Regions from separate parts of the Streptomyces sp. NPDC107575 genome, predicted to be linked through region 1. Evidence: riboswitches for the same ligand, from Rfam matches in the RefSeq annotation. Region 1 holds a riboswitch; the other holds the start of a gene.
The links. Region 1 has a riboswitch for glycine ahead of gcvT (glycine cleavage system aminomethyltransferase GcvT). Riboswitches for the same ligand answer to the same signal wherever they lie in the genome.

Region 1 (11,575 bases):
GAGGACGTCGCGGCGATGCGCACCGCGCTCGAAGCGCGCAGGGCGGCGGCGGGCGGCCCCGGCGACGCGTTCGTCGACGCCGACATCGCCCTCCACGCCACGGTCGTCGCGGCCGCCCACAACCCCGTCCTCGCCGACCTCTTCACCGAGTTCGCCCCGGCCCTGCGCCAGGCCCTGATCGACCTGCTGGCGCTGGTGGACGTACGCGGCACGGAGCAGGACCACGGCGACGCGGCGCACGCGGAACTGGTGGCGGCGGTCATGGAGGGGGACGCCGAGGCGGCGGGACAGGCGGCCCGGGACGAACTCGCGCTGATCCAGGGCAAGTTGGCGCCGCGGGAATAGCTCCCGGGAACTCCCGGTTCGCAGTCGACATACGTACGTGCGTGAATCCGGCGACCCCGAAGGGCAAGGGCACGACATGAAGATCGGCATCATCGGCGCGGGCAACATCGGTGGCAACCTCACCCGGCGCCTCACCGCCGTCGGCCACGACGTCCACGTGGCCAACTCCCGCGGCCCGCACACGCTCACCACACTCGCGGACGAGACCGGCGCCACCCCCGCAACCATCGAGGAAGCGGTCCGCGACGCGCAGGTCGTCGTCGTCACGATCCCGCTCAAGGCGGTGCCGAAACTGCCGAAGGGCTTCCTCGACGCCGCGGCCCCCGACGTGGCGGTCATCGACACCGGCAACTACTACCCGCAGCAGCGCGACGGGAGGATCGCCGGGATCGAGGACGAGGGCCTGACCGAGAGCCGCTGGACGGAACGCCAGATCGGCCACCAGGTGATCAAGGCCTTCAACGGCACCTACGCCCACGACATCCTCGACAAGCCCCGCCCCGTGGGCGACCCGGCCCACGTGGCCCTCCCGGTCGCGGGGGACGACGCGGCGGCCAAGCGGGTCGTCACCGCGCTCCTCGACGAGATCGGCTTCGACACCGTGGACACCGGCGGCCAGGACGACTCGTGGCGCCAGCAGCCCGGCACCCCCGTCTACGGCATGGCCGCCGACGCGGCCACCGTCCGCAAGGCGCTGGACTCGGCGTCCCCGCAGCGCACGGCGGAGTGGCGCGCCTGACCGCCGGCTTCCGTCAGACGCCGCCCGCCCACTCGTACAGGGCGTCCTTGCTCTCGAAGTCGGCGACGTTCTTGTCGAGCGGGCTGTCGGTGTACTGGTGGATCGCCCAGTCCGCCTTGATGCGGGGCTTCCCGGCACTGACGTAGTCGGCGATCCAGAGGCCGTCGCCGGCGTAGGACGTCGTGTCGATATTGAGCCAGAAATTCCGGTTTGCGTAGAGAAGCACCCGGTGATTGGGCCGCAGCCGCTTCACCTCGCGGATGAACTTGTCCTTCTCCGCGTTGCTCGCGTGCGTGCCCTCGCCGGTCGTCTCCCAGTCGACCGCGAGCAGGTCGCCCACCTTTTCCGGGGACTTGCTGACGAAGTACTCGGCCTGCGCCTTCAGGTTCCCCGGCCACAGGAAGTGGTAGAAGCCGACGACGCAGTGCGCGTCACGGGCCCGCTTCGTCTGCGCGGCCAGGCGCGGGTTGACGTACGAGCGCCCCTCCGTCGCCTTGACGAAGACGAACGACAGGCCGTCCGTGTCGAACGTGGACTGGTGCGAGCTGACGTCGATGCCACGGATCATGCGGGCCTCCAGGTCGGTGGGGCGACGAGGTCGAACTTTCATCGTCCCTGATCCGGCCGCTCATGAGATCCCCTTTGCGTGGATCGGTGCCGACCGGTCGCGCCTCCCGTGGAGGCGATGCCTCCCCGATGTCACATGTGGAGCGGGGTGATCCGTCGGGTCTGGTGGACCCTTCTGGAGGAGTGCAGCATGTTCAGCGTCTATGTCGTCGTCACCGTTCTCGCCGCCGTCGTCTTCGGGGCGGCCGCCGCCGGGAACCTCGCCGGGCACTCGTATCCCAAGGCTCAGGCCGACAAGCTGGGGGTGCCGCGCGCGTGGATTCCGTGGCTCGGGACCGCGCTCGGGGCCGGTGCGCTGGGGCTCGTCGCCGGGTTCGTGGTGCCGTGGCTCGGGATCGCCGCCGCGGCGGGGCTGGTGCTGTACTTCGTCGGGGCGTTCGGTGTGCATCTGCGGGTCGGGGACCGGAGTTACGGGGCGTGGTCGGTCTGTTGCGCACTCGCCGTGGCGGCCCTGGTCCTGAGGGTCACTGTCTAGCGTTCGAGGTTTCGGACAGCCCAATCTTGGAACGCGCTTTACCGCGGAGACGCAACTGGCGGAGCCCCTGTGCCTGTCTGACAGGGAGCTGGGGCGGACTCGGAGAGTGGAGCAGGTCGTGGGACGGAACAGGGGCAGCGGCATAGGGATCGCGCTGGCGACGGTCGCGGTGCTGGTGGGCGCGAGCGCCTGTGGCGGTGGCGGCGAGGGCAAGCAGGCCGACGCGCCGGCGTCGGCGAAGACCAGCGCGAAGCCCTCGCCGACCAAGCCCAAGGGCCCGCCGATGCTCCTGGAGACGATCACCCCGCAGACCGACGCCAAGGTCGGCGTCGCCATGCCGGTCTCCGTGGTCTTCACCAACCCGGTGGCGGCGAAGGCTCGTGCGAACGTCGAGAAGCACATGAAGGTGAGCACGTCGCAGCCGGTCGAGGGCGCCTGGCACTGGTTCGGCGACAAGCGCGCCGACTGGCGCCCCAAGACGTACTGGCCCTCCGGTACGAAGGTGAAGGTCGACGCCGACATGAAGGGCGTCGGCAACGGCAACGGTCGCTACGGCGTGCACGGCTACACGCACACCTTCACGGTCGGCGACGACGTGCGCGCCGATGTCTCCGTGCCCGGCCACACCCTGAAGGTCACGAAGAACGGCAAGGCCGTGCGCACGCTGTCGATCAACGCGGGCAGCTCCGAGTACCCGACCTGGAACGGCACGATGGCCGTCATCGACAAGCAGAAGAAGGTCCACATGACCTCCTGCAGCGTCGGCATCAGCTGCGACAAGGGCAGCCCCAATTACTACGACCTGACGCTGCCCTGGGACGTTCACCTCACCCAGTCCGGCACGTACGTCCACTACTCGACCGGTGACCCGAACCCGGGCAGCGGCAGCGCCCGCGGCTCGCACGGCTGCGTCCACCTGTCGATGTCCGACGCCAAGTGGTTCTACAACCAGGTCAAGCAGGGCGACCCGGTGACGATCACCGGTTCGCCCCGCGCCAAGGCCCCCGCCGACAACGGCTACGCGGCCTTCAACCTGAGCTGGGACGACTGGCTCGCGGGGAGTGCGTCGGGCGCCGGGAAGAGCGCCGCCCTCTAGCGCCCGACTCGTCCCCCCGAAGGGGACCGCTCAGCACTCGATGATGTTCACCGCGAGGCCGCCCCGCGCCGTCTCCTTGTACTTCACCGACATGTCCGCGCCGGTGTCCCGCATCGTCTTGATGACCTTGTCCAGGGACACCTTGTGCGAGCCGTCGCCGCGCAGCGCCATCTTCGCGGCCGTGACCGCCTTGACCGCCGCCATGCCGTTGCGCTCGATGCACGGGATCTGGACGAGGCCGCCGACGGGGTCGCAGGTCAGGCCGAGGTTGTGCTCCATGCCGATCTCGGCCGCGTTCTCCACCTGCTCGGGGGAGCCGCCGAGGGCCTCGGCGAGCGCGCCCGCCGCCATCGAGCAGGCGGAGCCGACCTCGCCCTGGCAGCCGACCTCGGCGCCGGAGATGGAGGCGTTCTCCTTGAAGAGCATGCCGATGGCGCCCGCGGTGAGGAGGAGGCGGATCACGCCGTCCTCGTCGGCGCCGGGCACGAAGTTCACGTAGTAGTGCAGGACCGCCGGGATGATGCCGGCCGCGCCGTTCGTCGGGGCGGTGACGACCCGGCCGCCCGCCGCGTTCTCCTCGTTCACGGCCATCGCGTAGAGGGTGATCCACTCCATGGCGTGCGCCACGGGGTCGCCCTCGGCGCGCAGCTTGCGGGCCGAACTCGCCGCGCGGCGGCGGACCTTGAGGCCGCCGGGCAGGATGCCCTCGTGGGACATGCCGCGCGAGACGCAGGCCTGCATGACGCGCCAGATGTCGAGGAGCCCGGAGCGGATCTCGTCCTCCGTGCGCCACGCCTTCTCGTTCTCCAGCATCAGGGCCGGGATGGACAGGCCGGTCTCCTGCGTGAGGCGGAGCAGCTCGTCGCCGGTGCGGAAGGGGTACTTGAGGACGGTGTCCTCGGGGACGATCGGGTTCTCGCCCTCGACCGCGTCTTCATCGACGACGAAGCCGCCGCCCACCGAGTAGTACGTCTTGGTGAGCAGCTCCTTGCCGTCGGCGGCGTACGCCCACAGCGTCATGCCGTTCGCGTGGTACGGGAGGGCCTTGCGGCGGTGCAGGACGAGATCGTCGTCGTAGGAGAACGGGATCTCGTGCGCGCCGAGCAGATTGAGGAGACCTTTCTCCTTGATCGTCTCTACGCGTTCGTCCGCCGTCTCGACGTCGACGGTGCGCGGCGAGTCGCCCTCCAGACCGAGCAGCACCGCCTTGGGGGTGCCGTGCCCGTGTCCGGTCGCGCCCAGGGAGCCGTAGAGCTCGGCGTGGACGGAGGAGGTGTGGGCCAGCAGGCCCTCGTTCTTCAGGCGCCGCGCGAACATGCGGGCCGCGCGCATCGGGCCGACCGTGTGCGAGCTGGACGGGCCGATGCCGATCGAGAACAGGTCGAAGACCGAGATGGCCACGGTGGGACTCCAAAGGTGGGTGGTAGACGCCGTTGTCTGCCGGACGAGCAAGAGTGCGGTGGAAGCGGCCGGGGCACCGCGCTCACTGTTTCCTTCTGGTTCCAGTGTGCGTGGTGCCCCGGTAGGACGTATGTACGCAAGGGTACGTAATCCGGGCCGAAGGGCCGTGGCTGCTACAGGCCCGGGTACAGCGGGTGCTTGTCGGCCAGGGCGGTCACCCGGGCCTTGAGCGCCCCCGCGTCGTACGACGGCTGGAGGGCGAGCGCGATGACGTCGGCGACCTCGCGGAAGTCGTCGGCGCCGAAGCCGCGCGTGGCCAGTGCGGGCGTGCCGATCCGGAGGCCCGACGTGACCATCGGCGGGCGCGGGTCGTTCGGGACCGCGTTGCGGTTGACCGTGATGCCGACCTCGTGGAGGCGGTCCTCGGCCTGCTGGCCGTCGAGCTCCGACTCGCGCAGGTCGACGAGGACCAGGTGCACGTCGGTGCCGCCGGACAGGACGTTGACGCCCGCCGCGCGGGACTCCGGGGTCGTCAGACGCTCGGCGAGGATCCGGGCGCCCTCGATCGTGCGCTCCTGTCGCTCCTTGAAGTCCTCGCTCGCCGCGACCTTGAAGGAGACGGCCTTGGCCGCGATCACGTGCTCGAGCGGACCGCCCTGGAAGCCCGGGAAGACCGCCGAGTTCAGCTTCTTCGCGAAGTCCTTGTTGCGGGCGAGGATGATGCCGCCGCGCGGACCGCCGAGCGTCTTGTGCGTCGTGGACGTGACGACGTCGGCGTACGGGACCGGGTTCGGGTGCAGGCCCGCGGCCACGAGGCCCGCGAAGTGCGCCATGTCGACCCAGAGGTACGCCTCGACCTCGTCGGCGATGCGGCGGAACTCGGCGAAGTCCAGCTGGCGCGGGTACGCGGACCAGCCGGCGATGATCACCTTGGGGCGGTGCTCCTTGGCGAGCCGCTCGACCTCGGCCATGTCGACCAGGCCGGCGTCGTCGACGTGGTACGGGACCACGTTGAACTGCTTGCCGGAGAAGTTCAGGCGCATGCCGTGCGTGAGGTGGCCGCCGTGCGCCAGGTCCAGGCCGAGGATGGTGTCGCCCGGCTTGGCGATGGCGAAGAGCGCGGCCTGGTTCGCGGAGGCGCCGGAGTGCGGCTGCACGTTCGCGTACTCGGCGCCGAAGAGCGCCTTCACGCGGTCGATGGCGATCTGCTCGGTGACGTCGACGTGCTCGCAGCCGCCGTAGTAGCGGCGGCCGGGGTAGCCCTCCGCGTACTTGTTGGTGAGGACCGAGCCCTGGGCCTCCATGACGGCGGCGGGAGCGAAGTTCTCCGACGCGATCATCTCGAGGGTCGACTGCTGGCGCTTCAGCTCGGCGTCGACCGCGACGGCGACCTCGGGGTCGAGCTCGTGCAGGGATTCGTTCAGTACGGACATCGGTGGGGTCAGCTCCCGGAGAACTCGGTGTACTCGTCGGCGGAGAGCAGGTCCTTGGGCTCGTCGCTGAGCCGGACCTTGAACAGCCAGCCGCCCTCGAACGGGGCGGAGTTCACGAGCGCCGGGTCGTCGACGACGTCCTGGTTGATCTCGGTGACCTCGCCGTTCACGGGGGAGTACAGGTCGGAGACCGACTTGGTCGACTCGAGCTCGCCACAGGTCTCGCCCGCGGTGACGGTGTCGCCGACCTCGGGGAGCTGGACGAACACGATGTCACCGAGCGCGTTGGCGGCGTGCTCCGTGATGCCGATGGTGGCGACGCCGTCCTCGACGGCGGAGAGCCACTCGTGCTCCTTGCTGTAACGCAGCTGCTGGGGGTTGCTCATGATGCGAATTCTCCTGTACGCGGGAAGGTGCTGGTGACGGAGGGGGCGCCCGGACGGGCGGGGGCTACTTCTGGCGCTTGTAGAACGGCAGGGCCACGACCTCGTACGCCTCGTGCGTGCCGCGGATGTCGACGCCGACGCCGGCCGTGCCGGGCTCCGCGTGGGCGGCGTCCACGTACGCCATCGCGATCGGCTTGCCGAGCGTCGGGGACGGGGCGCCGGAGGTGACCTCGCCGATCACCTGTCCTTCGGCGACCACGGACATCCCGGCGCGCGGGACGCGGCGGCCCTCGGCGATCAGGCCGACGAGCTTGCGGGGCGGGTTGGCCTCGGCCTTCGCCGCGGCGTCCTTGAGCGCGTCGTGGCCCACGAAGTCGTCCCCGTGCGACGTCTTCTCGAACTTCACGACGCGGCCTAGACCGGCGTCGAAGGGCGTGAGGGACGTCGACAGCTCGTGCCCGTACAGCGGCATGCCCGCCTCCAGGCGCAGCGTGTCCCGGCAGGACAGGCCGCAGGGGATCAGGCCGTACTCGGCGCCCGCCTCGGTCAGTGCCTGCCACAGCTTCTCGGCGTCGGCGGGGGAGACGAACAGCTCGAAGCCGTCCTCGCCGGTGTAGCCGGTGCGCGCGATGAGCGCCTGCACGCCTGCGACGGTGCCGGGCAGCCCCGCGTAGTACTTGAGGCCGTCCAGGTCCGCGTCCGTGACGGACTTCACGATCGCCGCGGAGTTCGGGCCCTGCACCGCGAGCAGCGCGTACGCGGCGTGGTCGTCGCGGACCTCGGCGTCGAAGCCGGCGGCGCGCTCGGTGAGGGCGTCGAGCACGACCTGCGCGTTGCCCGCGTTCGCGACCACCATGTACGTGGTCTCCTCCAGCCGGTACACGATCAGGTCGTCGAGGATCCCGCCGTCCTCGCGACAGATCATCGTGTAGCGGGCGCGGCCGTTGCCGACGGAGCCGATGTTGCCGACGAGAGCGTGGTTGAGCAGGTCCACGGCCCCCGGCCCGGACACCGTGATCTCGCCCATGTGGGAGAGGTCGAAGAGGCCGGCCGCCGTGCGCACGGCGTTGTGCTCGTCGCGCTCGCTGCCGTAGCGCAGCGGCATGTCCCAGCCGGCGAAGTCGGTCATCGTCGCGCCCAGCGAACGGTGCAGGGCGTCGAGTGCGGTGGTGCGGGTCATGGCTGGTGTGCTCCCGGTGGCATGACGGCGATGGCGGAGTCTCGGATCGCGCGCGAGACGTCCTCCCCATCTGTCATCGGAACCTGAGAGGTTCGCCCCGAGGGGGCTTGCACCTTGGGTGGGGGCGCCGTGTCACAAAGGCGCCCCACTTTTCAGATCTGCCTCGCCCGCGCGGTACGGGGCCTGAGAGATTCAAGGGAGGAACTTGCTCCTTCGGCGTCCGGGGACTCGTGGGTACCCGGAACTCTCCCGCGCGGATTCAAGCGGCCGGTATGCAGTTGCGCGCACATCATTGCATGCCCGTCCGACAGGGAAACCCCTTGAGGGGCATTACCTTCTCTTTACACTTGAGGGGCAAGGGTGACGTGACCGGAACGGGGAGGACGATCACGGTGCACAAGGCAGTGGCGGGGGCTTACGCGGTGTCGGCGTCGGCATCGGTGGTGGCGGGGGTCCGGATCCCCGGCCAGCGCTCGGTGCGCGACCTGCGCGGCCGCCGCGGGCACACCCCGCGCAGACTCGCCTTCGCGGCGGGCGACCTCGTCGTGCTCTCCGGCCTGCCCGGCAGCGGCAAGTCGACGCTGATGCGGCGGGCCGTCACCGAGATCCGGATCGACTCGCAGGACACCCGCGAGCGCTGGGCCGCGCGCATGCCGCGCTACCTGCCGTACGCGCTGTACCGCCCGCTGGTCCGCGTCGCGCACTATGTGGGGCTGCGCCGGGCGATGCGCTCGGGCGCGAGCGTCGTCGTGCACGACTGCGGTACGCAGGCGTGGGTGCGCCGCTGGGTGATCCGCACGGCGCGGCGGCGCGGCGTCGCCGTCCACCTGATGCTGCTCGACGTACCGGCGGACACGGCTCTCGAGGGGCAGCGGGACCGCGGCCGAGGAGTGTCCCGGTACGCCTTCGCCCGGCACCGCAGGGCGGTGGGCGCGCTCGTCAGCTCGACGGAGCGGGGGAAGCTGCCGGCCGGGATGGAGTCGGCGGTGCTGCTCGACCGGGCGGCGATGGAGGCGCTGGGAGGCATCACGTTCGGCGACTGACGCCGGGCCCCCGCGCAAGCGGACGGAACCGCACCGTGTCCAATTGTGTGTACGAGTTAAGGTCGGCGGGCACAGCAGCGGGCAGAACGGCAGAGGTTGATGGCAGTCATGGAGTTCCCAGGCACCCCGGAACCGGGTCACGGTCACGCCCAGGGGCACGAGGGCGGCTTCGGCCACCCCGCGCAGGGCTGGCCGGCCAACGAGTTGGAGGAGGTCCTCGCCGCGGCCCTCGGTCAGGAGGCGGGGAGTTCGGCGGGTGGCCGAATAGTCGAGGTCCTCGGCCGCAGCCACGTGTGGATCCCGCTGCCCCGGGGCGGCTCGAACGCGAGCAGGGACCTCGACCTGCCGAGCCTGGAGATCGAGGGCCAGGCCTACGTCCCCGTGTTCAGCTCCGAGCAGCAGTTCATGGCGGTCACCGGTGGCCGGATGGACTGCACGATCGCCCCGGCCGTCGAGTTCGCGCGCGGGCTTCCGCCGCAGGTCGGCATCGCCGTGAACCCGGACGGGACGGTGGGTGTGCCGCTGCCGCCGCCGGCCGTCGCCGAGCTGGCCCGCAGCGGTCGCACGGCGCTCGACGGCCCGGCGACCGGCGGCCGTGTGGTGCTGAGCGAGCCCGACTGGCAGGTCGACCCGATGGACTTCCTGGCCGCGGTGCGCGAGGAGTTCGAGGGGCTCGGCACGGTGCTGAGCGCGCGGCGCTGCCTCGCGACCGTGGAGGACGCGGAGCCGTCCCTCTTCATCGGCGTGGAACTGGCGCAGGCCGTGAGCGCGCCGAGCGGCGCGGGGGACCTTCCGCTGGACGCGCTGGGGCGGGCGCTGGGCCGTGCGCCGGTGCCCTGGGCCGTCAACCTGGTGTTCCTGGACGTGACACAGGACCCGGTCGCGGACTGGCTGCGTACACACGTACGGCCGTTCTACGTACGAGAAGGGTGACGGCGTCCGTCAAGTCGGTGTCAGTATCGCCGCTTAAGCTGGTTTCATGACGTGACCGGTCGGCGCTTCGCTTTCCGGCCACGTGTGGAACACGGACGTCTTTGAAGAGCCGAAGGGGCGGTTACGGGTGAGTGCGTCGGGCACGGGCGCGGCCAATGGGGCCTCCCCTGGTCGAGCGGAGCCGAGACCTTGGGGAAAGGTCGAGCACATGCTGCGCCAGGTGACGCCGGGACGCTACGACGCGTACGAGGCGCTCCTCAAGGCCCTCGCCGACCCCGCGGCCGGGCAGGTCTGGATGCTGCTCTGGCACGGCCAGGCCGGCTCCCCGGACGCCCAGTACGGGAACATGGAGGTGGACGGCTTCAGTTACGCCCCGTGCGTCACCTCCGCGCAGGAGCTCTCCGCCTCCGGCTGGTCGCGGGCGTACGAGGTGGTGAGCGGCGTCGACGCGGCGCGCACGCTCTACCCGGACCACTACGGGCTCTGGCTGAATCCGCACGCGCCGGGCGGCGGTGTCGGCATCCCGTGGCTCGATCTGCGGCGCATCGCGGGCGGCCTGGACCGGCAGCCGGCGGGCCCCCTCAGGCTCTCCGAGCCGACGATCGAGATCCCGCAGTTCTACGCGACCCTGACGCAGAACGCGCATCGCACGACGGCGATCCGCTCCCTGCGCCGCGCCTGGGTCCAGCCCACGCTGGGCGCGCCCTATCTCGCCATCGGCCTGGACGTCTACGACACGTCCCCGGCGTCCGTGGACGCGGTCCGGGCGATGATGCAGCAGTCCATCCCGGCGGTCCCCGAGGGCCTTCCGGTCTCCACGGTCGCGATGTCGGACGAGTACGACCCCGTGGCCATGTGGCTCCGCCAGGCGCGCCCGTTCTACGACCGGGAGGCGCATGCGGCGCCGCCGGCTCCGGCCGGTGGGGGCTACGGTTTTCCGCCGCCGTACGGGGCGACGTACTGAAAAGCTTGTCCTCAGACGCCGGACGGGCTGGAGAATTCCAGCCCGTCCGGCGTTTGGTCGTTTACGACCCAACTCGCCCGGTCAAAGGTGGGGTTCGACCACTTGTGACCCAACTGCCCACCGTCCGCCCCCCGTTCACGGCAGTCCGGATAACGGAACACCCCAGCCTGCATCACGTTTAGGCATCCTTTCGCCGTCAAGTCTGGCAACAGATCGCGCCCAGGTTGAAGACTCCCGCTCCAAGGGGGCTTCGCCTCTGTGTACGACGGACTGAACCACGCCGCCACAGCGGCAAGTGCGGGCCGGTCACCGCCGGTTGAGAGGGGTCCCTGCCACGATGACGGCACCATTGCACGACACGAGCGCAGAAGCGGAACCGAGCGCACCGGTCGAGCCTGTCAAGGGAGACGGAGAACGCAAGGTCGAGGGCCGGTCGCTCAAGCAGATCGCCTGGAGCCGGCTCAAGCGCGACAAGGTCGCCCTCGGCGGTGGCATCGTTGTCGTACTCCTCGTCCTGGTCGCGGTCTTCGCTCCGCTCATCGTCAGCCTGCTCGGCCACCCGCCGAACGAGTTCCACCAGGACAAGCTGGACGAGCTGACGAACCTGCCCAAGGGCGCCCTGGGCGGCGTCAGCGCCGAGCACCTCTTCGGCGTCGAGCCCAACAAGGGCCGCGACATCTTCAGCCGGATCGTCTACGGCACCCGCGTCTCGATGCTGGTCGCCTTCCTCGCCGCGGTCGTCGCCGTCGTGCTCGGCACCTTCTTCGGCATCATCGCCGGCTACTTCGGCGGCTGGGCCGACGCGGTGATCAGCCGCGTGATGGACGTGCTGCTCTCCTTCCCGCAGCTGCTGTTCATCATCTCCCTGGTCTCCGTCCTCCCCAACGACCTGCTCGGGCTGACCGGCAGCGGCGTGCGCATCATGATCCTGATCATGGTGATCGGCTTCTTCG
Region 2 (11,575 bases), on a different contig from region 1:
GCGAGCAGTTGCGCAAGGAGCTGCCTGCCGAGCTGCCCGCCGAGGTGCCGGCGAAGAAGCCCGAGACGGAGAAGGCCGAAGCGGAGCGGGAGCCCGCACCCGCACCCGCACCCGAGCCCGAGGCCGTCGAGCCGGGGCCGGCCGGGCCGGACGCCGTGGGAGAGCCCGAACTGACCGGTCGGCAGCGGCTCGTGAAGGGTCTGTGGCCGCCGCGCGCGTCGCGCGCACAGCTCATCATGGCTGTGCTGCTGTTCGTCCTGGGGCTCGGACTCGCCATCCAGGTGCGGTCCACCAGCGACAACAGTGCCCTGCGCGGTGCGCGTCAGGAAGATCTCGTTCGCATCCTCGATGAACTGGATGATCGAACTCAGCGTCTTGAGGATGAGAAGCAAGGCCTCGTGGACCAGCGCACCGAGCTGGAGAACAGTTCGGACCAGGCCAACGAGGCCCGCAAGCAGACGGCCGAGAAGCAGAAGCAGCTCGGCATTCTGGCGGGCACGACGGCCGCGCAGGGCCCCGGGATCACCATGACCGTCACCGATACGAAGGGGGCCGTGGAGGCGGACATGCTGCTCGACGCGGTCCAGGAACTGCGCGCCGCTGGCGCGGAGGCGATCCAGGTGAACGATGTCCGCATCGTGGCCAACACGTATCTGACGGACGGCAGTGGCGGGAAGGGGATCAGCGTGGACGGGCACGACATCAGCCGCCCCTACCGGTTCAAGGTCATCGGCAAGCCGCAGGACCTGGAGCCGGCCCTGAACATCCCCGGGGGTGTGGTGCAGACGCTGGAGAAGGAGCAGGCCACGGTGGCCGTGAGCCGCTCGAACAAGATCGTCGTAGACGCCTTGCGATCCGCGCAACGGCCTGATTACGCTCGGTCGTCCTCGGAGTGAAGCCGGGGGTGCATGGTGGATACCGTGCGAGGGCATGAGGTTGCGGGGGGTCGCCGCAGCAAGGGTGGTGTGCGTGGTGGAAACTGTTTGGCGGATACGGACGTTGTGAGGGTGTCCGTGTCAATGATGTACGCGATGTACGCCGATGTGTGCAGTCAGGGTTCGTCCTGCCCCACGGGCGGGTCTGTTTCGGTCAAGGGGAATCGCCCGTGAAGTTGTTTGCGAAGTTGTTCGGCAAGAGCCGTGAGGACGCCCGTCATCGTGCGCCGCGGCAAGGAGACGCCCCGGAGACCCAGGTGGGCGAGCGCCCGCTGTTCCGGGACCAGGTCGCCGGAGACAATTCGGGCGGACAGGGCGCGTCGTCTGTTGACCCTGCCGGTTCCGGCCGCATAGGTTTCGGAGAACCGTCAACCTCAAGTACGGGTGGAGAGTTCGGCATGTCGGCCCTGGTGTGTACGAGGTGCGGGAACCGGAACGCGGAGAACAGCCGGTTCTGCTCCAACTGCGGTGCGCCGCTGCGTGGCGGTGCGACGCCGGAGGGGCCGTCGGAGACGACGTCCACGATCTCCATCTCCGGCCTCGAGTCCTACGACCCGGAGGCGACGGGCCAGACGCAGCTCCCGGCCCTCTCGCCCGAGGCACAGGCGGCGGTCGACGCGCTGCCGCTCGGCTCGGCGCTCCTCGTGGTGCGGCGCGGTCCGAACTCGGGCAGCCGCTTCCTCCTGGATGGCGAGCTGACCACCGCGGGGCGCCACCCGCAGAGCGACATCTTCCTGGACGACGTGACCGTGTCGCGCCGCCACGTGGAGTTCCGTCGCCTGCAGGACGGCTCGTTCACCGTCGGCGACGTCGGCAGCCTCAACGGCACGTACGTGAACCGTGAGCGCATCGACTCGGTGACGCTGAACAATGGGGACGAGGTGCAGATCGGCAAGTACCGGCTGGTGTTCTACGCGAGCCAGCGCGGTATCTGAACCGTCCGCGATCCTTCAGGAAGGTCCATGCTGCACACGACGAGTGGCGGTGCCCCAGGGGGTACCGCCACCACGGACAGTCGGCTGATGAGCATCGGCACCGTACTGAACGTGCTCCGAGAAGAGTTTCCCGAAGTCACGATCTCCAAGATCAGGTTCCTGGAGTCCGAGGGCCTGGTCGAACCCCGGCGTACGCCGTCGGGGTACCGGAAGTTCAGCCCGGACGACGTCGAGCGGCTCGCCCACGTGCTGCGCATGCAGCGGGACCACTACCTGCCGCTGAAGGTCATCAAGGAGCAGCTCGATGCCCTGGAGCCGGGCGAGACCTTGACCGTGCCGGCACCGGGACGCCCCGGTGACGCGGAGGACGGCGCCGATGTGCCGACGGCCGCGCGGGTCGGCCGGGACGAATTGCTGGCCGCCGTCGGCGTCGAGGAGCACGAGCTCGACGAATGGGAGTCGTACGGGCTCCTCACCCCCCTGCCCGACGGTGGCTACGACGCCTCCGCCGTGTCGGTCGCCGAGCTCATCGGCGAGCTGGCGCGATTCGGGATCGGCCCGCGGCACCTGCGCGTCATGCGGGCGGCCGCGGACCGCGAGGCCGGCCTGGTGGACCAGGTGGTCGCCCCCCTGAAGGTGCACCGCAACCCGCAGACGCGGGCGCATGCCGAGGCCCGTGCCAAGGAGCTGGCAGGCCTCACCGTGAAGCTGCACTCGGCCCTTGTGCAGACCGCGCTCGGGGTGCGTCTGCCCTGATCGTGGGCGCGGGTGAGCGCCGATGGCCCGGTCCTCGGTGGATGCCCGACTACCCAAACCGGCCGGGCACGTCCTAGGGTTGCTGTGTGAACGAGCTCGACGTCGTAGGTGTCCGGGTCGAAATGCCCTCCAACCAGCCGATCGTGCTCCTGCGTGAAGTGGGAGGCGACCGGTACCTCCCCATCTGGATCGGACCGGGGGAGGCGACCGCGATCGCCTTTGCCCAGCAGGGCATGGCGCCCGCGCGTCCGCTGACGCACGACCTCTTCAAGGATGTCCTCGAGGCGGTCGGCCAGGAGCTCACGGAAGTGCGCATCACGGACCTGCGCGAAGGCGTCTTCTACGCGGAGCTGGTGTTCGCGAGCGGGGTCGAGGTCAGTGCCCGCCCGTCGGACGCCATAGCCCTCGCGCTGCGCACCGGCACGCCGATCTTCGGCAGTGACGGGGTCCTGGACGACGCGGGGATCGCGATCCCCGACGAGCAGGAGGACGAGGTGGAGAAGTTCCGCGAGTTCCTCGACCAGATCTCTCCCGAGGACTTCGGCACCAACAGTCAGTGACCGCACGGCGGACGGCCGGGCCCGGCCGTCGAGCGGCGGCGCCCTCGAGACATTCGGCTAGCCTTTCCCGGCGGTGGGTCACGGGAAACCACTCTTAGGGTGATTATCACTCGGCGTGCCTAGTGTGGCGTTCGTTGACGCACCCCCTGTGACTGCCTACCGTCGACAAGGCAGGTCAATGAGGAGGTCGGCGTGAGAAGCAGCGGCGACGGTACGGCGACGGGCGGTCCGTACTTGTTTCACGGCAGCGCGGCCGATCACACTCCGCAGCGCCCGCAGGCCGTGCCTGTGGTGGCGGGGGAGAGCGGCTCGGCCGCTTCCGAGCAGCTGGGGTACCGGGGCCCGACGGCATGTGCGGCGGCCGGCATCACCTACCGGCAGCTCGACTACTGGGCCAGGACCGGCCTTGTCGAACCCAGCGTGCGTACCGCGTACGGATCGGGGACCCAGCGGCTCTACAGCTTCCGGGACGTCGTCGTCCTCAAGGTCGTCAAGCGCTTCCTGGACACGGGTGTCTCGTTGCAGAACATCCGGGCGGCCGTGCAGCACCTGCGCGAGAGCGGCTTCCGCGATCTGGAGCGGATGACGCTGATGAGCGACGGTGCGACGGTCTACGAGTGCACGTCGCCCGCCGAGGTGCACGATCTGCTCCAGGGCGGCCAGGGGGTCTTCGGGATCGCCGTGGGCGTGGTCTGGCGGGACGTGGAGGCCGCGCTCTCGCAGCTGCACGGCGAGCGCGTGGACACCGGCGAGACGATCGTGCCGCCGAACCCCACGGACGAGCTCGCGAGGCGGCGCGGCAGGGCCGTGTGAGGTCCGTAGGGCCGCGTTGTCAGTGGCGTAGGGCAGCATCGGGCATGTGAGAACCGCGCCCACGATCCTGCATCTCGACATGGATGCCTTCTACGCCTCTGCCGAGCAGGCGGCGAAGCCGAGCCTGCGCGGGAAAGCGGTCGTCGTGGGCGGGCTCGGGCCGCGCGGTGTGGTGGCCACGGCGTCGTACGAGGCGCGGAAGTTCGGGGTGCACTCGGCGATGCCGATGGGGCAGGCTCGCAGGCTCGCCCCGCATGCCGCGTATCTGGTGCCGCGGTTCCGGCTGTACCGGGCGATCAGCGAGCAGGTGATGGGCCTCCTGGGGGCGCTCTCGCCGCTGGTGGAACCCCTGAGCCTGGACGAGGCGTTCGTGGATCTGGAGGCCGGTGAGGCGGCCTGGGACGCCGCTTCCGCCGAGGCCGTGGGGCGGCGGCTGCGGGCCGACATCCGGCGCGTGACCGGTCTGACCGGGTCCGTGGGGCTCGCGGCGTCCAAGATGCTCGCGAAGATCGGCTCGGAGGAGGCCAAGCCGGACGGGCTCGTGCTGATACGTCCCGGCACCGAGCGCGCGCTGCTGGGCCCGCAGTCCGTGCGGATCCTGCCGGGCGTCGGGCCCGCGACGGCTGATCATCTGCGGCGGGCCGGGATCGTGACCGTGGAGGAGATCGCGGGGGCCGGCGAGGACGAGCTGGTGCGCCTGCTCGGGAAGGCGCACGGCAGCCATCTGTACGAGATGGCGCTGGCCCGCGACGAGCGGCCGGTCGTGGCCGAGCGGGACTCCAAGTCCGTATCGGTCGAGGACACGTACGACGTGGACATCCACGACCGGGTGCAGGTCCGGATGGAGGTGCGCAGGCTGGCCGGCCGGTGCGTGGAGCGGCTGAGAGCGGCCGAGCGCTCGGGGCGGACCGTGGTGCTCAAGGTGCGGCGCTACGACTTCTCGACGCTGACGCGCTCGGAGACGCTGCGGGGGCCGACGGACGATCCCGGGGTGGTGCGGGAGGCCGCGGCGCGGCTGCTGGAGAGCGTGGACACGACCGGCGGCGTGCGGCTGCTGGGCGTCGGGGTCAGCGGGCTGGCCGACTTCACGCAGGAGGACCTGTTCGCGCAGTTCGCCGCCGCGGAGGAGGAGGCTGCAGCGGCCGAGGAGCTGGAGGGGGACGCGGGGCCGGTCGAGCCCGTGGAGGCGGCCGATCCCGAGCCGGCGCCCGTGGAGCGCAAGTGGCTGGCCGGGCACGATGTGCGGCATGCCGAGTTCGGGCCGGGGTGGGTGCAGGGGAGCGGGCTCGGGCGGGTGACCGTGCGGTTCGAGACGCCGTACGCGGTGGTGCCGGGGAGGGTGCGGACGTTCCGGGTCGATGATCCGGAGCTGGAGCCGGCGGAGCCGATGCCGCTGGTGGAAGGGGCCGAAGCGGATCAGGTCGTCTCGTCCTCGGCGCCGGCGACCTTGCCGAACGAGATGTCGGGCGACTGAGGGGCCGTGATGTCCAGACCGTAGTGGTCGTAGAGCTGGAGCTCCTGCTCGGGGGAGAGATGGCGGCCCACGCCGAAATCGGGGGCGTCCTTGATCAGGGAGCGCTCGAAGGGCACGTGCAGCGTGCCGTCCGTGAAGTCGCTGGGCTCGAGGGGGACGAAGGCGTCGCGGCTGAACAGGCCGGTTCGTATCGCGGCCCACTCCGGCACGCCCGTGGCGTCGTCCAGGTACACCTCGTCGATGGTGCCGATCTTGGCCCCGTTGCGGTCGAACGCCTTGCGGCCGATCAGATTGCGCGGATCGACATCGGTCTGCACGGGCCCTCCAACTGATCGCGATGATCGCAACTCGTCTGTAAGGACTACGAAAGAGCACATTGCGTAAGGCGGCCACTCGGGGGCTCCGGCCAAGTAGCCGCTGGTAGGCTGGCAAATGGCTGCTGACCCCGTGCGGGAGAGTCCTCCGACAGTCGTCGGAAGGCGCCGAAGGAGCAAATCCTCCCCGGAATCTCTCAGGCACACGTACCGCACGGACGAGGTCACTCTGGAAAGCAGGGCGGGGTGCACGGTTTCCGCTCTCACCGACGGTGCAAGCCGGTGTGTTCCGTGTTCTCGCGGGGTGGGCCGGTGAAGCTCTCAGGTTGAGATGACAGAGGGGGAGGCCGTCCGGGTACCCGCGCCGTGGTGCCCCTCGTAGGTCGCAATGACCAGGAGGCCTCCGCAATGACCGCCAACCGTATTCCGCTCTCCCAGTTGGAGCGAGGAATCCCCTTCGAGCAGCGTCACATCGGTCCCGACGACGCCGCTCAGGCCAAGATGCTCGCGCAGGTCGGCTACGGCTCGCTGGACGAGCTGACCGCGGCCGCGGTGCCCGATGTGATCAAGAGCGCCGAGGCGCTCGACCTTCCGGCCGCCCGCAGTGAGGCCGAGGTGCTCGCCGAGCTGAAGTCCCTTGCAGAGCGCAACCAGGTGCTCGGCTCGATGATCGGCCTCGGCTACTACGGGACGTTCACGCCGCCCGTCATCCTGCGCAACGTCATGGAGAACCCGTCCTGGTACACGGCGTACACGCCGTACCAGCCGGAGATCTCGCAGGGCCGCCTCGAGGCGCTGCTCAACTTCCAGACCATGGTCGCCGAGCTGACCGGCCTGCCCACCTCCGGCTCGTCGCTGCTCGACGAGGGCACCGCCGCCGCCGAGGCCATGGCCCTCTCGCGCCGCGTCGGCAAGGTCAAGAACGGCGTGTACGTCGTCGACGCCGACGCCCTGCCGCAGACCATCGCCGTGATCCAGACGCGCGCCGAGCCGACCGGCGTAGAGATCGTCGTCGCCGACCTGAGCGAGGGCATCCCCGTCGAGGTCGCCGAGCGCGGTGTCGTGGGCCTGCTCGTGCAGTACCCGGGCGCCTCCGGCGTCGTGCGGGACATCAAGCCCGTGATCGACCAGGCGCACGAGCTGGGCGCCATCGTCACCGTCGCCGCCGATCTTCTCGCCCTGACGCTGCTGACCTCGCCCGGCGAGCTGGGCGCGGACATCGCCGTCGGTACGACGCAGCGCTTCGGCGTCCCGATGGGCTTCGGCGGTCCGCACGCCGGGTACATGGCCGTGCGCGAGAAGTTCGCCCGCTCGCTGCCGGGCCGCCTGGTGGGCGTCTCCGTCGACGCCGACGGCAACAAGGCGTACCGCCTCGCCCTGCAGACCCGTGAGCAGCACATCCGCCGCGAGAAGGCGACCAGCAACATCTGTACGGCTCAGGTGCTGCTCGCCGTCATGGCCGGCATGTACGCCGTGTACCACGGCCCCGATGGCCTCAGGTCCATCGCGCGGCGCACCCACCGTTACGCCACCCTGCTCGCCGCGGGGCTCACGGCGGGCGGCGTCGAGGTCGTGCACGGCGCGTACTTCGACACCCTCACCGTGCGGGTGCCGGGCCGGGCCGCCTCGGTCGTCTCCGCCGCGCGCGAGGGCGGCGTCAACCTGCACCTGGTGGACGCGGACCACGTCTCCGTCGCCTGCGACGAGACGACCACGCGGGCCCAGCTGGGCGCGGTGTGGAGCGCGTTCGGCGTCGACGCGGACATCGAGGCGCTGGACGCCGAGGTCGAGGACACGCTGCCGGGCGGGCTGCTGCGCGAGGACGAGTACCTGACGCACCCCGTCTTCCACCAGTACCGCTCCGAGACGGCGATGCTGCGCTACCTGCGCATGCTCGCCGACCGCGACTACGCGCTCGACCGCGGCATGATCCCGCTGGGCTCCTGCACGATGAAGCTCAACGCGACGACGGAGATGGAGCCGGTCACCTGGCCCGAGTTCGGCCAGCTGCACCCCTTCGTCCCCGCCGAGCAGGCGCAGGGCTACCTGACGCTCATCCGTGAGCTGGAGGAGCGGCTCGCCGAGGTCACCGGCTACGACAAGGTGTCGCTGCAGCCGAACGCCGGCTCGCAGGGCGAGCTCGCCGGTCTGCTCGCGGTCCGCGGCTACCACCGGGCCAACGGCGACGAGCAGCGCACCGTCTGCCTCATCCCGTCCTCCGCGCACGGCACGAACGCCGCGAGCGCCGTGATGGCCGGCATGAAGGTCGTCGTCGTGAAGACCGCCGACGACGGCGAGGTCGACATCGAGGATCTGCGCGCCAAGATCGAGCAGTACGCCGAGCAGCTCGCCGTCCTCATGATCACGTACCCGTCGACGCACGGCGTCTTCGAGGAGCACGTCGCCGACATCTGCGCCGCCGTGCACGACGCGGGCGGCCAGGTCTACGTCGACGGCGCGAACCTCAACGCGCTGGTGGGCCTCGCCAAGCCGGGCCGCTTCGGCGGCGACGTATCGCACCTGAACCTGCACAAGACGTTCTGCATCCCGCACGGCGGCGGCGGTCCGGGCGTCGGCCCGGTCGGCGTGCGCGAGCACCTCGCGCCGTACCTGCCGAACCACCCGCTGCAGCCGGCCGCGGGCCCCGAGACGGGCGTCGGCCCGATCTCCGCGGCGCCCTGGGGCTCCGCCGGGATCCTGCCGATCTCCTGGGCGTACGTGCGGCTCATGGGCGGCGAGGGGCTGAAGCGGGCCACGCAGGTGGCCGTGCTCTCCGCGAACTACATCGCCAAGCGGCTCGAGCCGCACTTCCCGGTGCTCTACAACGGTCCGGGCGGGCTCGTCGCCCACGAGTGCATCGTGGACCTGCGCCCGATCAGCAAGGCGACGGGCGTGAGCATCGACGACATCGCCAAGCGGCTCATCGACTACGGGTTCCACGCGCCGACCATGTCGTTCCCGGTCGCCGGGACGCTGATGATCGAGCCGACCGAGAGCGAGGGCATCGAGGAGCTCGACCGGTTCTGCGACGCGATGATCGCGATTCGCGGCGAGGTCGAGCGGGTCGCCTCCGGCGAGTGGCCGGCGGACGACAACCCGCTGCGGAACGCTCCGCACACCGCCGGGATGCTCGGCGGCGAGTGGGAGCACGCGTACAGCCGGGAAGAAGGTGTCTTCCCGGCCGGGGTGGTCGCTTCGGACAAGTACTGGCCGCCGGTGCGGCGTATCGACCAGGCGTTCGGCGACAGGAACCTGGTGTGTTCCTGCCCGCCGCTCGACGCCTACGAGGGCTGATCCACTCGGGGCTGTGCGTCCGCCGTCCGGTCGCGCAGCCCCGCAGGGCCCGTCCCTATGCCGCCGTCACCACCGTGCCCAGTGGGCGGTGCGGGGCGATGATCCTGCCACTGGGCAGCAGCTCGCCGGTGTCCTCGAAGAGCAGGACCCCGTTGCAGAGGAGGCTCCATCCCTGCTCGGGATGGTGAGCCACAGGCAGTGCGGCTTCCCTGTCCTCGGATTCCGCTGTCGGGCAGGCTGGCTGGTGCTGGCACATGGATGGGATCTTTCGCTGCGAAGTGATCTCGATGACGTGGGCTGTGCTTGCTGTACTGGCGGTGCTGGTGTTGCCGGTCGTGCTGCGGCTTGAAGGCTTGTTCATGGCCGCCCCCCGATTTCGTGAGTTCCGGAACCCAGTGTTGCCCTGTGGGCGTCAATCCGCAGGGATTTCCTTGCAGCGGTCCTTATGGGTTGTCAGACGCATCACCCGTGCGGACGGTTCAGTCCAACTGGACTCTCCCTTCGGGTGGTTAGGAGTGGTCGGTACGGGCTAGTCCGCTCGGGCAGGGCTGTGCCCCGCGACCGGACGGCGGACGGTGCGGGGCACAGAGTGTGCGACAGGGGCCGTCGGCGGACCCCGGTCGCTCAGGCGAGCAGGCCGGCCGTGGCCGGGGCCGGCGTCAGCCGGTGGGTCAGGACCGGCAGGAGCTCGGCCACCCGGTGCGGGCGGTGCGGGGCGATGCCGGGCGGGGCGGGTGCCAGCGGGACGAGGATGTCGTCGGCCGCCGGCTGGCCGCCCGCCGGGTCCGCGGTGCGCTCGCCGTGCAGCCACAGCGTGAGCATGTAGAGCTCGGGCACCGAGAGCAGCCGCGGCTGGTAGGCCTGGGGCAGCGACTCCGCCTGACGCAGGGCCCGTTCCGTGGACCGGATGTAGGGGCCCTCGAAGAAGTGCGAGAAGGCCCAGCCGTCCGGCGTGAGCATGGTGTCGGCCGCCGCCACCGCGCGCTCCCCGCAGCGGATCAGGAAACGCCAGCCGGTGAGGCGGGCCCTGGACGGCCCGGTGGTCTCGGTGATGTGGTCCAACACATGGAGTGGCAGCGGGAGTTCGGGTGTGGCGGGTCCCTGGGCGGCGCGCAGGGACGGAGTGCGTGCCTCGCGGACGGCGGTGGGGGAACCGAGGGCCGTGAGAACGCTGCGCAGGGCGGGCGCGGGAGCCGGTGGGACGTGCAGCGGCATGGTGGGTCGCCTCTCATTCGACAGGCATGTGATGCGAGGGCGGTGCGGGACGAGCGGACGGCGCTGTCTGCTGCGGGTGCACAGGGGTACACGGGCCAGAGGGGGCGGGGGTCCGGTCCGAACCCGGGCCGCGGGCGCCAACTCTCTGTCTCGCCAGCGGAGTTTATACGATGCGTGTTCACGGGGTGTTTCGGCTAGCACGCCGTCCGGATTTCGCAAGGTGCTATTCGGGCGCGCTTCTCATGGGGTTTTGTGGGCATTCTCCCCAACTTCGGCGGGGCCGCCCCGCGTGACCTCGATGTCTTTCGGTCGAGCGGTCGGCGCGTTCTTGTCGGCGTTTTTCACCAGGGCCGCGAACGACGGAATCTGCGGCCGGCCGCATGCCTGAGGAATGTGCCCGCGGGTAACCGCCTCGAGAGTACTGCTCCGCGGACGCGCGCGGGGCGTTACGGATCACATTGCCGGGGCATCATCCACCGTGACACGCGGCCGGGACGGAGCATCAACGGGTCGCCCGTGCGAGGAGGGGACGCTTCCATGGGGGAGAAGGTCGTTGCGGGCGCGGTCGGTCTTGCCGATCCGCGGCGGTACCGGGAGAAGCTCAAGGAGTGCCTGGAGGGGTTCGGGCGACTGCTGGAAGAGAAGCGCTTCGATCGTCCGCAGAATCTCATGGGGCTGGAGATCGAGCTGAATCTCGCCGGGCCCGAAGGTCTGCCGAGAATGATGAATGCGGAAGTTCTGGAACGCATCGCGAGCCGCGATTTCCAGACCGAACTCGCGATGTTCAATCTCGAAGTGAACATTGCCCCGCACCGGCTCGGCGGCCGCGTTCTCGACCAGCTCGCCGAGGAACTGCGCACGGGGCTCGGATATGCGGACCGCAAGGCGAACGAGGTCGACGCGGGCATCGTGATGATCGGCATCCTGCCGACGCTGAGCGCGGAGGATCTGGTCTCCGCGAACCTGTCGGACGTCGACCGGTACACCCTGCTCAACGACCGGATGGTGGCTGCGCGCGGCGAGGACTTCGCCCTCGACATCGCCGGTGTCGAGCGGCTGACCTGCACGTCCTCCTCGATAGCGCCAGAAGCGGCGTGCACGTCCGTGCAGTTGCACCTCCAGGTGACGCCGGGGCGATTCGCCGATGTGTGGAACGCGGCGCAGGCGGTGGCCGCCGTCCAGATAGCGCTCGGCGCCAACTCGCCCTTCCTGTTCGGCCGCGAGCTGTGGCGCGAGTCCCGGCCGCCGCTGTTCCAGCAGTCCACCGACACCCGGCCGC

Region 2: it holds a riboswitch for glycine, as region 1 does, so the genes downstream of both, gcvP (aminomethyl-transferring glycine dehydrogenase) here and gcvT (glycine cleavage system aminomethyltransferase GcvT) in region 1, are expected to answer to the same signal.

Annotation. Positions count from the first base shown of each region.
Region 1 covers NZ_JBVKBG010000008.1:34,658-46,232, forward strand. The annotation lists gene ACZ7L4_RS34920 (FadR/GntR family transcriptional regulator) at 1-345, shown strand, start outside; gene ACZ7L4_RS34925 (NADPH-dependent F420 reductase) at 383-1,084, shown strand; gene ACZ7L4_RS34930 (glycoside hydrolase family 25 protein) at 1,098-1,652, opposite strand; gene ACZ7L4_RS34935 (DoxX family protein) at 1,842-2,186, shown strand; gene ACZ7L4_RS34940 (L,D-transpeptidase) at 2,305-3,282, shown strand; gene ACZ7L4_RS34945 (L-serine ammonia-lyase) at 3,313-4,683, opposite strand; gene glyA (serine hydroxymethyltransferase) at 4,857-6,116, opposite strand; gene gcvH (glycine cleavage system protein GcvH) at 6,125-6,502, opposite strand; gene gcvT (glycine cleavage system aminomethyltransferase GcvT) at 6,567-7,682, opposite strand; glycine riboswitch at 7,743-7,844, opposite strand; glycine riboswitch at 7,845-7,944, opposite strand; gene ACZ7L4_RS34965 (AAA family ATPase) at 8,105-8,725, shown strand; gene ACZ7L4_RS34970 (enhanced serine sensitivity protein SseB) at 8,834-9,658, shown strand; gene ACZ7L4_RS34975 (enhanced serine sensitivity protein SseB C-terminal domain-containing protein) at 9,786-10,622, shown strand; gene ACZ7L4_RS34980 (ABC transporter permease) at 10,960-11,575, shown strand, end outside.
Region 2 covers NZ_JBVKBG010000011.1:269,054-280,628, reverse strand. The annotation lists gene ACZ7L4_RS40245 (DUF881 domain-containing protein) at 1-896, shown strand, start outside; gene ACZ7L4_RS40240 (FHA domain-containing protein) at 980-1,870, shown strand; gene ftsR (transcriptional regulator FtsR) at 1,898-2,626, shown strand; gene ACZ7L4_RS40230 (bifunctional nuclease family protein) at 2,713-3,186, shown strand; gene ACZ7L4_RS40225 (MerR family transcriptional regulator) at 3,379-3,999, shown strand; gene ACZ7L4_RS40220 (DNA polymerase IV) at 4,046-5,473, shown strand; gene ACZ7L4_RS40215 (PRC-barrel domain-containing protein) at 5,416-5,790, opposite strand; glycine riboswitch at 5,914-6,010, shown strand; gene gcvP (aminomethyl-transferring glycine dehydrogenase) at 6,196-9,081, shown strand; gene ACZ7L4_RS40205 (DUF5999 family protein) at 9,137-9,337, opposite strand; gene ACZ7L4_RS40200 (hypothetical protein) at 9,706-10,296, opposite strand; gene ACZ7L4_RS40195 (glutamate-cysteine ligase family protein) at 10,834-11,575, shown strand, end outside.